Ramlibacter pinisoli: one gene and its partner. The protein of the gene in region 2 binds, or shares a complex with, the protein of the main gene of each other region. Links are inferred from orthologs where the notes say so. Each region holds a gene or a part of one and is shown on either strand. Other genes may lie near its edges.

Region 1 (4,231 bases), on a different replicon or contig from region 2:
CGGGTTGAGCTGCAGGCGCTGGGTGTAGACCAGCTCCATGTCGGCCACCGTGACGCCGCGCAGCAGGGCGACCCGCCGGCGCAGGCTCTCCTTGTAGTCGGCGATCTCGCCGCGCATCGCGGCCTCGGTGATGGCGGCCACTTCCTCCTTGCGGCCGGCCGCATCGGCGATCTCGTCGACGCACTCGATGTTGATCAGGGTCGAGTCCATGTCGAACGCGACCAGCTTGAAGTCGGACAGCCGCAGCGGCGGGGTGAAGCCCTGGATGGAAAGGCCGGGAGCGAAGGAGGTCAGTGGCATGGGGGCGATTTTCCCATTCTGGAATGAGGAAACGGGACGTACGGGAGTGCGCGTTCGGGGTTTGCGTCCGCTCCCGCCTTCAGGCCGTTTCAGCAACCTTCGGCTGCCCCAGCGACCGCAGCACGTCGCGCACCATCTGCGCCCGGTCGCGGGGCTCTTTCAGTTCGCGCTCGATGCGCAGCTTCTCGTTGCCGGCCAGCTTGATGTGGCGGTTCTTCTGCACCAGCTCGATGATGCGCAGCGACTCCACCGGCGGGTTGGGCCGGAAGGTGATGGTGATGACGCCCGGCGCGGCGTCGACCTTGACCACGCCATAGGGGCGGGCCAGCACGCGCAGCCGGTGCACGTCGATCAGGGTCTGCGCCTGCGCCGGCGGCTTGCCGAAGCGATCGACGATCTCCTCCAGCAGCGAGTCGATCTGGTCGGTGGTCTTGGACGTGGCCAGCTTCTTGTAGAACGACAGCCGCAGGTGCACGTCGCCGCAGTAGTCCTCGGGCAGGAGGGCCGGGGCATGCAGGTTGATGTCGGTGGTGACGGACAGCGGCGCCAGCAGGTCGGGCTCGTGGCCGGCCTTGAGCGAACGCACCGCCTCTGCCAGCATCTCGTTGTACAGCTGGAAGCCCACCTCCAGCATGTTGCCGCTCTGGTTCTCGCCCAGCACCTCGCCGGCGCCGCGGATCTCGAGGTCGTGCATCGCGAGGTAGAAGCCCGAGCCCAGTTCTTCCATCTGCTGGATGGCGTCGAGGCGCTGGGCCGCCTGCTTGGTCAGGCTCTCGGTGTCGGGCACCATCAGGTAGGCGTAGGCCTGGTGGTGGCTGCGGCCGACGCGGCCGCGCAGCTGGTGCAGCTGCGCCAGCCCGAACTTGTCGGCCCGGCTGATGACGATGGTGTTGGCCGTCGGGACGTCGATGCCGGTCTCGATGATGGTGGAGCACAGCAGCACGTTGAAGCGCTGCTGCACGAAGTCGCGCATCACCCGCTCGAGCTCGCGCTCGGGCATCTGGCCATGCGCGACCGCGATGCGGGCCTCGGGCAGCAGCGCCTCCAGCCTTTCGCGCCGGTTCGCGATCGTCTCCACCTCGTTGTGCAGGAAGTACACCTGGCCGCCGCGCTTGAGCTCGCGCAGGACGGCCTCCCGGACCACGCCGTTGCCCTCGTTGCGCACGAAGGTCTTGATGGCCAGGCGCCGCTGCGGCGCAGTGGCAATGACCGACAGGTCGCGCAGGCCCTCCAGCGCCATGCCCAGCGTGCGCGGGATGGGCGTGGCGGTGAGCGTGAGCACGTCGACCTCGGCCCGCATGGCCTTCATCGCCTCCTTGTGGCGCACGCCGAAGCGGTGCTCCTCGTCGATGATGAGCAGGCCCAGGTTCTTGAACTTGGTCGATTCGGAGAGCAGCTTGTGGGTGCCCACCACGATGTCGACGCTGCCGTCGGCCAGGCCCTTGAGCGTGGCGGTCACTTCCTTGCCGGAGCGGAAGCGCGACACCTCGGCCACCTTGACCGGCCACTTGGAGAAGCGGTCGACCAGCGTCTGGAAGTGCTGCTCGGCCAGCAGCGTGGTGGGAGCGAGGAAGGCCACCTGCTTGCCGCCGGTGACGGCGATGAAGGCGGCGCGCAGGGCGACCTCGGTCTTGCCGAAGCCGACGTCGCCGCACACCAGCCGGTCCATCGGCTGCGGCGAGATCATGTCCTGGATGACGGCGTGGATGGCCGCGTTCTGGTCGGCCGTCTCCTCGAAGCCGAAGTCGTTCGAGAAGGCCTCGTAGTCCTGCGGCGAGAAGCGGAACGCGAATCCCTCGCGCGCCGCGCGGCGGGCGTAGATGTTCAGCAGCTCGGCGGCGGTGTCGCGCACCTGCTCGGCGGCCTTGCGGCGGGCCTTCTCCCACTGGCCCGAGCCCAGCTTGTGCAGCGGCGCCTCGTCGGCCGACACGCCGGTGTAGCGGCTGATCTGGTGCAGCTGGCTGACCGGGACGTACAGCGTGGCCTTGTCGGCGTATTCCAGGTGCAGGAACTCGGTGTTGCCCTGGCCCAGGTCCAGGTTCACCAGGCCCTTGTAGCGGCCGATGCCGTGCTGCGTGTGCACCACCGGGTCGCCGACGTTCAGCTCCGACAGGTCCTTGATCAGGGCTTCGACGTCGCTGACCTGCTCCTGCTTCTTGCGCCGGCGCGTGGTGGCGCCGGCCGCGAACAGCTCGGTCTCGGTGACGATGTCGAGCGCCTCGGCCACCCAGCTGAAGCCCTCGGCCAGCGCCGCGGTGGCGATGCCCAGCTTCTCGTCGCTGGCCAGGAACTCCTCCAGCGAATCGAACGCCGGTGGCGACACCTGGCTGGCGCGCAGGAAGTCGAGCAGGCTCTCGCGGCGACCCGCACTCTCGGCGACCACGAGGACGCGGTGCGCGGTGGCGGCCACGTGCTGGCGGAAGCGGGCCAGCGGCTCCTCGGCGCCGCGCACCACCGACAGCTCGGGCAGCTTCTGGAACAGCGCGCTGTCCGCGATGTCCTGCGTGCCCGGCCGCAAGGCCAGCTGGGCGTGGTCATTGGCGCGGCCGTAGAACTGCTCGATCGTCAGGAACAGGGCTTCGGGCGGCAGGATGGGGCGGTCGGGGTCGCCCTGCAGCAGGCGATGCCGGTCCCGGGTGTCCTGCCAGAAGCGCTGGAAGGCCGGCTCCAGGTCGCCATGCAGCACCAGCGTGGCCTGGGGACCCAGGTAGTCGAACACCGTCGCCGTGTCGTCGAAGAACAGCGGCAGGTAGTACTCGATGCCGGCGGTGGCCACGCCGTTGCCCATGTCCTTGTAGATGCGGCTGCGGGTCGGGTCGCCCTCCAGCAGCTCGCGCCAGCGGCTGCGGAACTTGGCCCGTGCGTCGTCGTCCATCGGGAATTCGCGGCCGGGCAGCAGGCGCACGTCGGGCACGGGATACAGGCTGCGCTGGCTGTCCGGGTCGAAGGTGCGGATCGAGTCGATCTCGTCGTCGAACAGGTCGACCCGATACGGCACGGCCGACCCCATCGGGAACAGGTCGATCAGGCCGCCGCGCACCGCGTACTCGCCGGGGCTGACGACCTGCGTGACGTGGTTGTATCCCGCCAGGGTGAGCTGCGCCTTCAGCCGCGCCTCTTCCAGCTTTTGCTTCACCTGGAACGAGAACGTGTAGCCGGCCAGGAAGGACGGCGGGGCGACCCGGTACAGCGCCGTGGTGGCCGGCACGATGACGACGTCGGCCTCGCCCTGCGAGATGCGCCACAGCGTGGCGAGGCGCTCGCTGATCAGGTCCTGGTGCGGCGAGAACGTGTCGTAGGGCAGCGTTTCCCAGTCGGGGAACAGCGCCACCCGCAGGTCGGGCGCGAAGAACGCCAGTTCGTCGATGAGGCGCTGCGCATCGGCCGCGCCGGCCGTGACGATGCCGGTGGGGCGGCCGGCGGCCTTCTCGCGCTCGGACAGGCGGGCCAGCAACAGCGCGTCCGCCGAGCCGGGAGGGCGGGGCAGCGCGTAGCGCTTGCCGGGTGACAGCTTGGGAAGTTCCATCGGTGGTGCAAATGCGAACACCCCTCGCCGGGCAGGGAGGGGTGTGCATGGATTCTAGAATGGCCCCCATCTCCATGCCGGCCCATCCTTCCGATTCCCCTGTGCGGTTCCACGCCGTGCTGCCGTGCGCAGGAACCGGCAGCCGCGCCGGCACCGAAGGCCCCAAGCAATACGAACCGCTCGCCGGGCGGATGCTGGTGCTGCACACGCTGGCCGCCCTGGCGCAGGTCCGGCGCCTCGCGTCGCTGCTGGTGATGGTCGCGCCGGACGACCGGCGCATGCCGGCCGGCAGCGGCTACACCGTGGTGGCATGCGGCGGCGCCACCCGCGCGCAGACCGTGGCCAACGGCCTGGACGAACTGCACCGGCGCGGCGCGTCGGAGAACGACTGGGTGCTGGTGCACG
Region 2 (3,686 bases):
GGCGTTGGTGGTGCTGTGGCTGCCCTTGAGGTGCATCTCGACGTCGGCGGCGATGGCGCCGACTGCGCGCACCGCTTCGTGCAGCTGCCGCTCGGTGGTGTCGAGCTTGCGGGCCCAGGCGGCGCAGTCCTGCGGATCGTTCACGTCGATGCGGTCGGGCTCCACGCCCGGCTGGGTGGATGGGGACATGGCCGAACCTCCTGCTGCTGCGATGCCTCAGGCTAGTTCGGCCACCCCGTCCGCGCTGTAGGCCGGTGCCGCACACGGCCGCACCGGCCCGGGGCGCGCCCGGCTAGAGCAGCCGCTGCAGGTAGCGGCCGGTGTGGCTGGCCGGATCGGCCGCCACCTGCTCGGGCGTGCCGGCCACCACCACCGTGCCACCGCCGGCGCCGCCCTCGGGGCCCATGTCGATCACCCAGTCGGCCGTCTTGATGACGTCCAGGTTGTGCTCGATGATGACGATGGTGTTGCCGGCATCGCGCAGCTGGTGCAGCACCTTCAGCAGCAGGTCGGTGTCGGCGAAGTGCAGCCCGGTGGTGGGCTCGTCCAGGATGTAGAGCGTGCGGCCGGTGTCGCGCTTGGACAGCTCCAGCGCCAGCTTGACGCGCTGCGCCTCGCCGCCCGACAGCGTGGTGGCCGCCTGCCCCAGCTTGACGTACGACAGGCCCACGTCCAGCAGCGTCTGCAGCTTGCGGGCGATGGCCGGCACGGGCTTCAGGAACTCGTAGGCGTCCTCCACCGTCAGGTCCAGGATCTGGGCGATGTTGCGGCCCTTCCACTGCACCTCCAGCGTCTCGCGGTTGTAGCGCTGGCCGCGGCAGACATCGCAGGGCACGTAGACGTCAGGCAGGAAGTGCATCTCGACCTTCACCACGCCGTCGCCCTGGCAGGCCTCGCAGCGGCCGCCGGCGACGTTGAAGGAGAACCGGCCCGGGCCGTAGCCGCGTTCCTTGGCGGTGGCGGTCTCGGCCATCAGCTCGCGGATCGGCGTGAACAGGCCGCTGTAGGTGGCCGGGTTGCTGCGCGGGGTGCGGCCGATCGGCGACTGGTCGACGTTGATCACCTTGTCGAAATGGTCGATGCCCTCGATGGCGACGTGCGGCGCCGGCTCCTCGTGGGCGCGGTACAGCTCGCGCGCCACCGCCGCGTACAGCGTGTCGTTCACCAGGGTCGACTTGCCCGAGCCCGAGACGCCGGTCACGCAGGTCAGCAGCCCGACCGGGATGTCGACCGTCACGTCCTTCAGGTTGTTGCCGTGCGCGCCCTCGATGCGCAGCTTCTGCACCGCGCCGGCCTTGCCGCCGGCCAGCGGCAGCCAGGGGTGGCGCGTGGCCGGCACCGGGATGACCCGGCGGCGCGACAGGTACTGGCCGGTGAGCGAATCGGCGCTGGCCTCGACGTCGGCCGGCGTGCCCTGCGCCATCACCCGGCCGCCGTGCAGGCCGGCGCCCGGTCCCATGTCGACCACGTGGTCGGCGGCGCGGATCATGTCCTCGTCGTGCTCGACCACCAGCACGCTGTTGCCGATGTCGCGCAGGTGCTGCAGGGTGCCGATCAGGCGGTCGTTGTCGCGCTGGTGCAGGCCGATGCTGGGCTCGTCCAGCACGTACATCACGCCGGTGAGGCCGGAGCCGATCTGGCTGGCCAGCCGGATGCGCTGCGCCTCGCCGCCCGACAGGGTCTCGGCGCTGCGGTCCAGGCTCAGGTAGTTGAGGCCGACGTCGTTGAGGAAGCGCAGCCGGTTGGCGATCTCGCGCACCACCTTGTCGGCGATCTCGGCCTTCGAGCCGGCCAGCTGCAGCGACGAGAAGTAGTCGAGGCAGTCGCGCAACGTGAGGTGGCTGATGGTGTGGATGGTGCGCGCCTGCGCCTGGTCGCCCACCCGCACGTGGCGCGCCTCCGGTCGCAGCCGGGTGCCGCCGCACTCGGGGCAGGGCTGCAGGCTGCGGTAGCGCGCCAGTTCCTCGCGCACCGCCGGCGCGTCGGTCTCGCGGTAGCGCCGCGCCATGCCGGGGATGATGCCCTCGAAGGGGTGCTTCTTCGTGACCTTCCTGCCGGCCGTGCTGCCCGACTCCATCACGTAGTGGAAGCGGATCTCCTCTTCGCCCGAGCCGTGCAGCAGCACCTGCTGCACCGGCGCGGGCAGCGACTCGAACGGGGCGTCGACGCTGAAGCCGTAGTGCTTGGCCAGGCTCTCGACCAGGCCGAAGTAGTAGGGGTTGCGCCGGTCCCAGCCCTTGACCGCGCCCGAGGCCAGCGACAGCGAGGGAAAGGCCACCACCCGCTGCGGGTCGAAGTGCTCCATCGCGCCCAGGCCGTCGCAGGCCGGGCAGGCGCCCACCGGCGAGTTGAACGAGAACAGGCGTGGTTCCAGCTCGCTGATCGAGTAGTGGCAGATCGGGCAGGCGAACTTGGCGTTGAACAGGTGCTCGGTGCCGCCGTCCATCTCCAGCGCCACCGCCCGGCCCTCGGCCAGCCGCAGTGCCGCCTCGAAGCTCTCGGCCAGGCGCTGCTGCACCTCGGGCCGCACCTTCAGGCGGTCGATGACGACATCGATGTCGTGCTTCTCGGTCTTCTTCAGCTTGGGCAGCTGGTCGAACTCGTACGGCGTGCCGTTGACGCGGAAGCGCACGTAGCCCTGCGCCTGCATGTGCGCGAACACGTCCTCGAACTCGCCCTTGCGCTCGCGCGCGATCGGCGCCAGCACCATCAGTCGGGTGTCGGGCGGCAGCGCCAGCACGGTGTCCACCATCTGGGACACGGTCTGCGAGGTCAGCGGGATGTCGTGGGTGGGGCAGTAGGGCGTGCCGGCGCGGGCGAACAGCAGCCGCAGGTAGTCATGGATCTCGGTCACTGTGCCGACGGTCGAGCGCGGGTTGTGGCTGGTGGCCTTCTGCTCGATCGAGATCGCGGGCGACAGGCCCTCGATCAGGTCGACGTCGGGCTTGTCCATGAGCTGCAGGAACTGCCGCGCATAGGCCGACAGGCTCTCGACGTAGCGCCGCTGGCCCTCGGCATACAGCGTGTCGAAGGCGAGCGACGACTTGCCCGAGCCCGACAGGCCGGTGATCACCACCAGCCGGTTGCGCGGCAGGTCGAGATCGATGTTCTTGAGGTTGTGGGTGCGCGCGCCGCGGATGCTGATCCGCTGCCTCAAGGCCTCTTGCAAGGACTTGCCGTGGGTGCTGTCGTTCAAGATGGGCCGGGCCGAGGGAAACCCGACATGATAGGGCGCCGACGCCGGCGGGCGCGAGAGGCGGCAGCCCGATTCGCCGGCGAGCCCGCCCGTGCTGTAAGCGGGCGAGTCAGTTGTATCGCGGGGAGTAAAGCGCCCACGCCCGGCGTTCATGGGGTGTCAACACCCCTGGAGACGACGCCATGCCCTACCTTGCCCACCCCCTGCTGGCTGCCTGCCGGCGCCCCTGCGCGGCCATTGGACGGCTGCTGCCCGCCGTCGCGGCGGCGCTGCTGGCCGGCGCGGCCCTGGCGCCGGCCGCCGCCCTGGCCGATGACCTGCTGGTGCGGTTCGACGGCGGCATCGGCTCGCAGCCGCTGCGTTCCGGCCCGGCCGTCAACACGGTCCAGAACGTCAATCCCGGCGGCATCCCCTGGGTCATCGCCGAGCTGCGCGCCGACGTGCGCACCGACGGCAGGATCCGGGTCAACGGCCGCGGTCTGCTGCTGGC

Evidence for each region.
Region 1: the proteins of uvrA (region 2) and mfd are in contact, whole or in part, in a crystal structure (PDB 4DFC), measured with the Escherichia coli proteins. The link is inferred for Ramlibacter pinisoli from one-to-one orthologs.

Annotation. Positions count from the first base shown.
Region 1 is NZ_WSEL01000009.1:662,502-666,732, reverse strand. Bases 180-4,200 are described here. They hold mfd (transcription-repair coupling factor), read right to left. Parts: upstream 3,827-4,200; coding sequence 380-3,826; downstream 180-379. Other genes in these bases: ispD (2-C-methyl-D-erythritol 4-phosphate cytidylyltransferase), read left to right, coding at 3,886-4,200; serB (phosphoserine phosphatase SerB), read right to left, coding at 180-300. Also shown: more of serB, read right to left, coding at 1-179; more of ispD, read left to right, coding at 4,201-4,231. UniProt on the Escherichia coli protein: Couples transcription and DNA repair by recognizing RNA polymerase (RNAP) stalled at DNA lesions. Mediates ATP-dependent release of RNAP and its truncated transcript from the DNA, and recruitment of nucleotide excision repair machinery to the damaged site.
Region 2 is NZ_WSEL01000002.1:209,247-212,932, forward strand. The notes cover bases 93-3,568. They hold uvrA (excinuclease ABC subunit UvrA), read right to left. Parts: upstream 3,200-3,568; coding sequence 293-3,199; downstream 93-292. Other genes in these bases: GON04_RS01060 (DUF3606 domain-containing protein), read right to left, coding at 93-189; GON04_RS01070 (hypothetical protein), read left to right, coding at 3,379-3,568. Also shown: more of GON04_RS01060, read right to left, coding at 1-92; more of GON04_RS01070, read left to right, coding at 3,569-3,686. UniProt on the Escherichia coli protein: The UvrABC repair system catalyzes the recognition and processing of DNA lesions. UvrA is an ATPase and a DNA-binding protein. A damage recognition complex composed of 2 UvrA and 2 UvrB subunits scans DNA for abnormalities.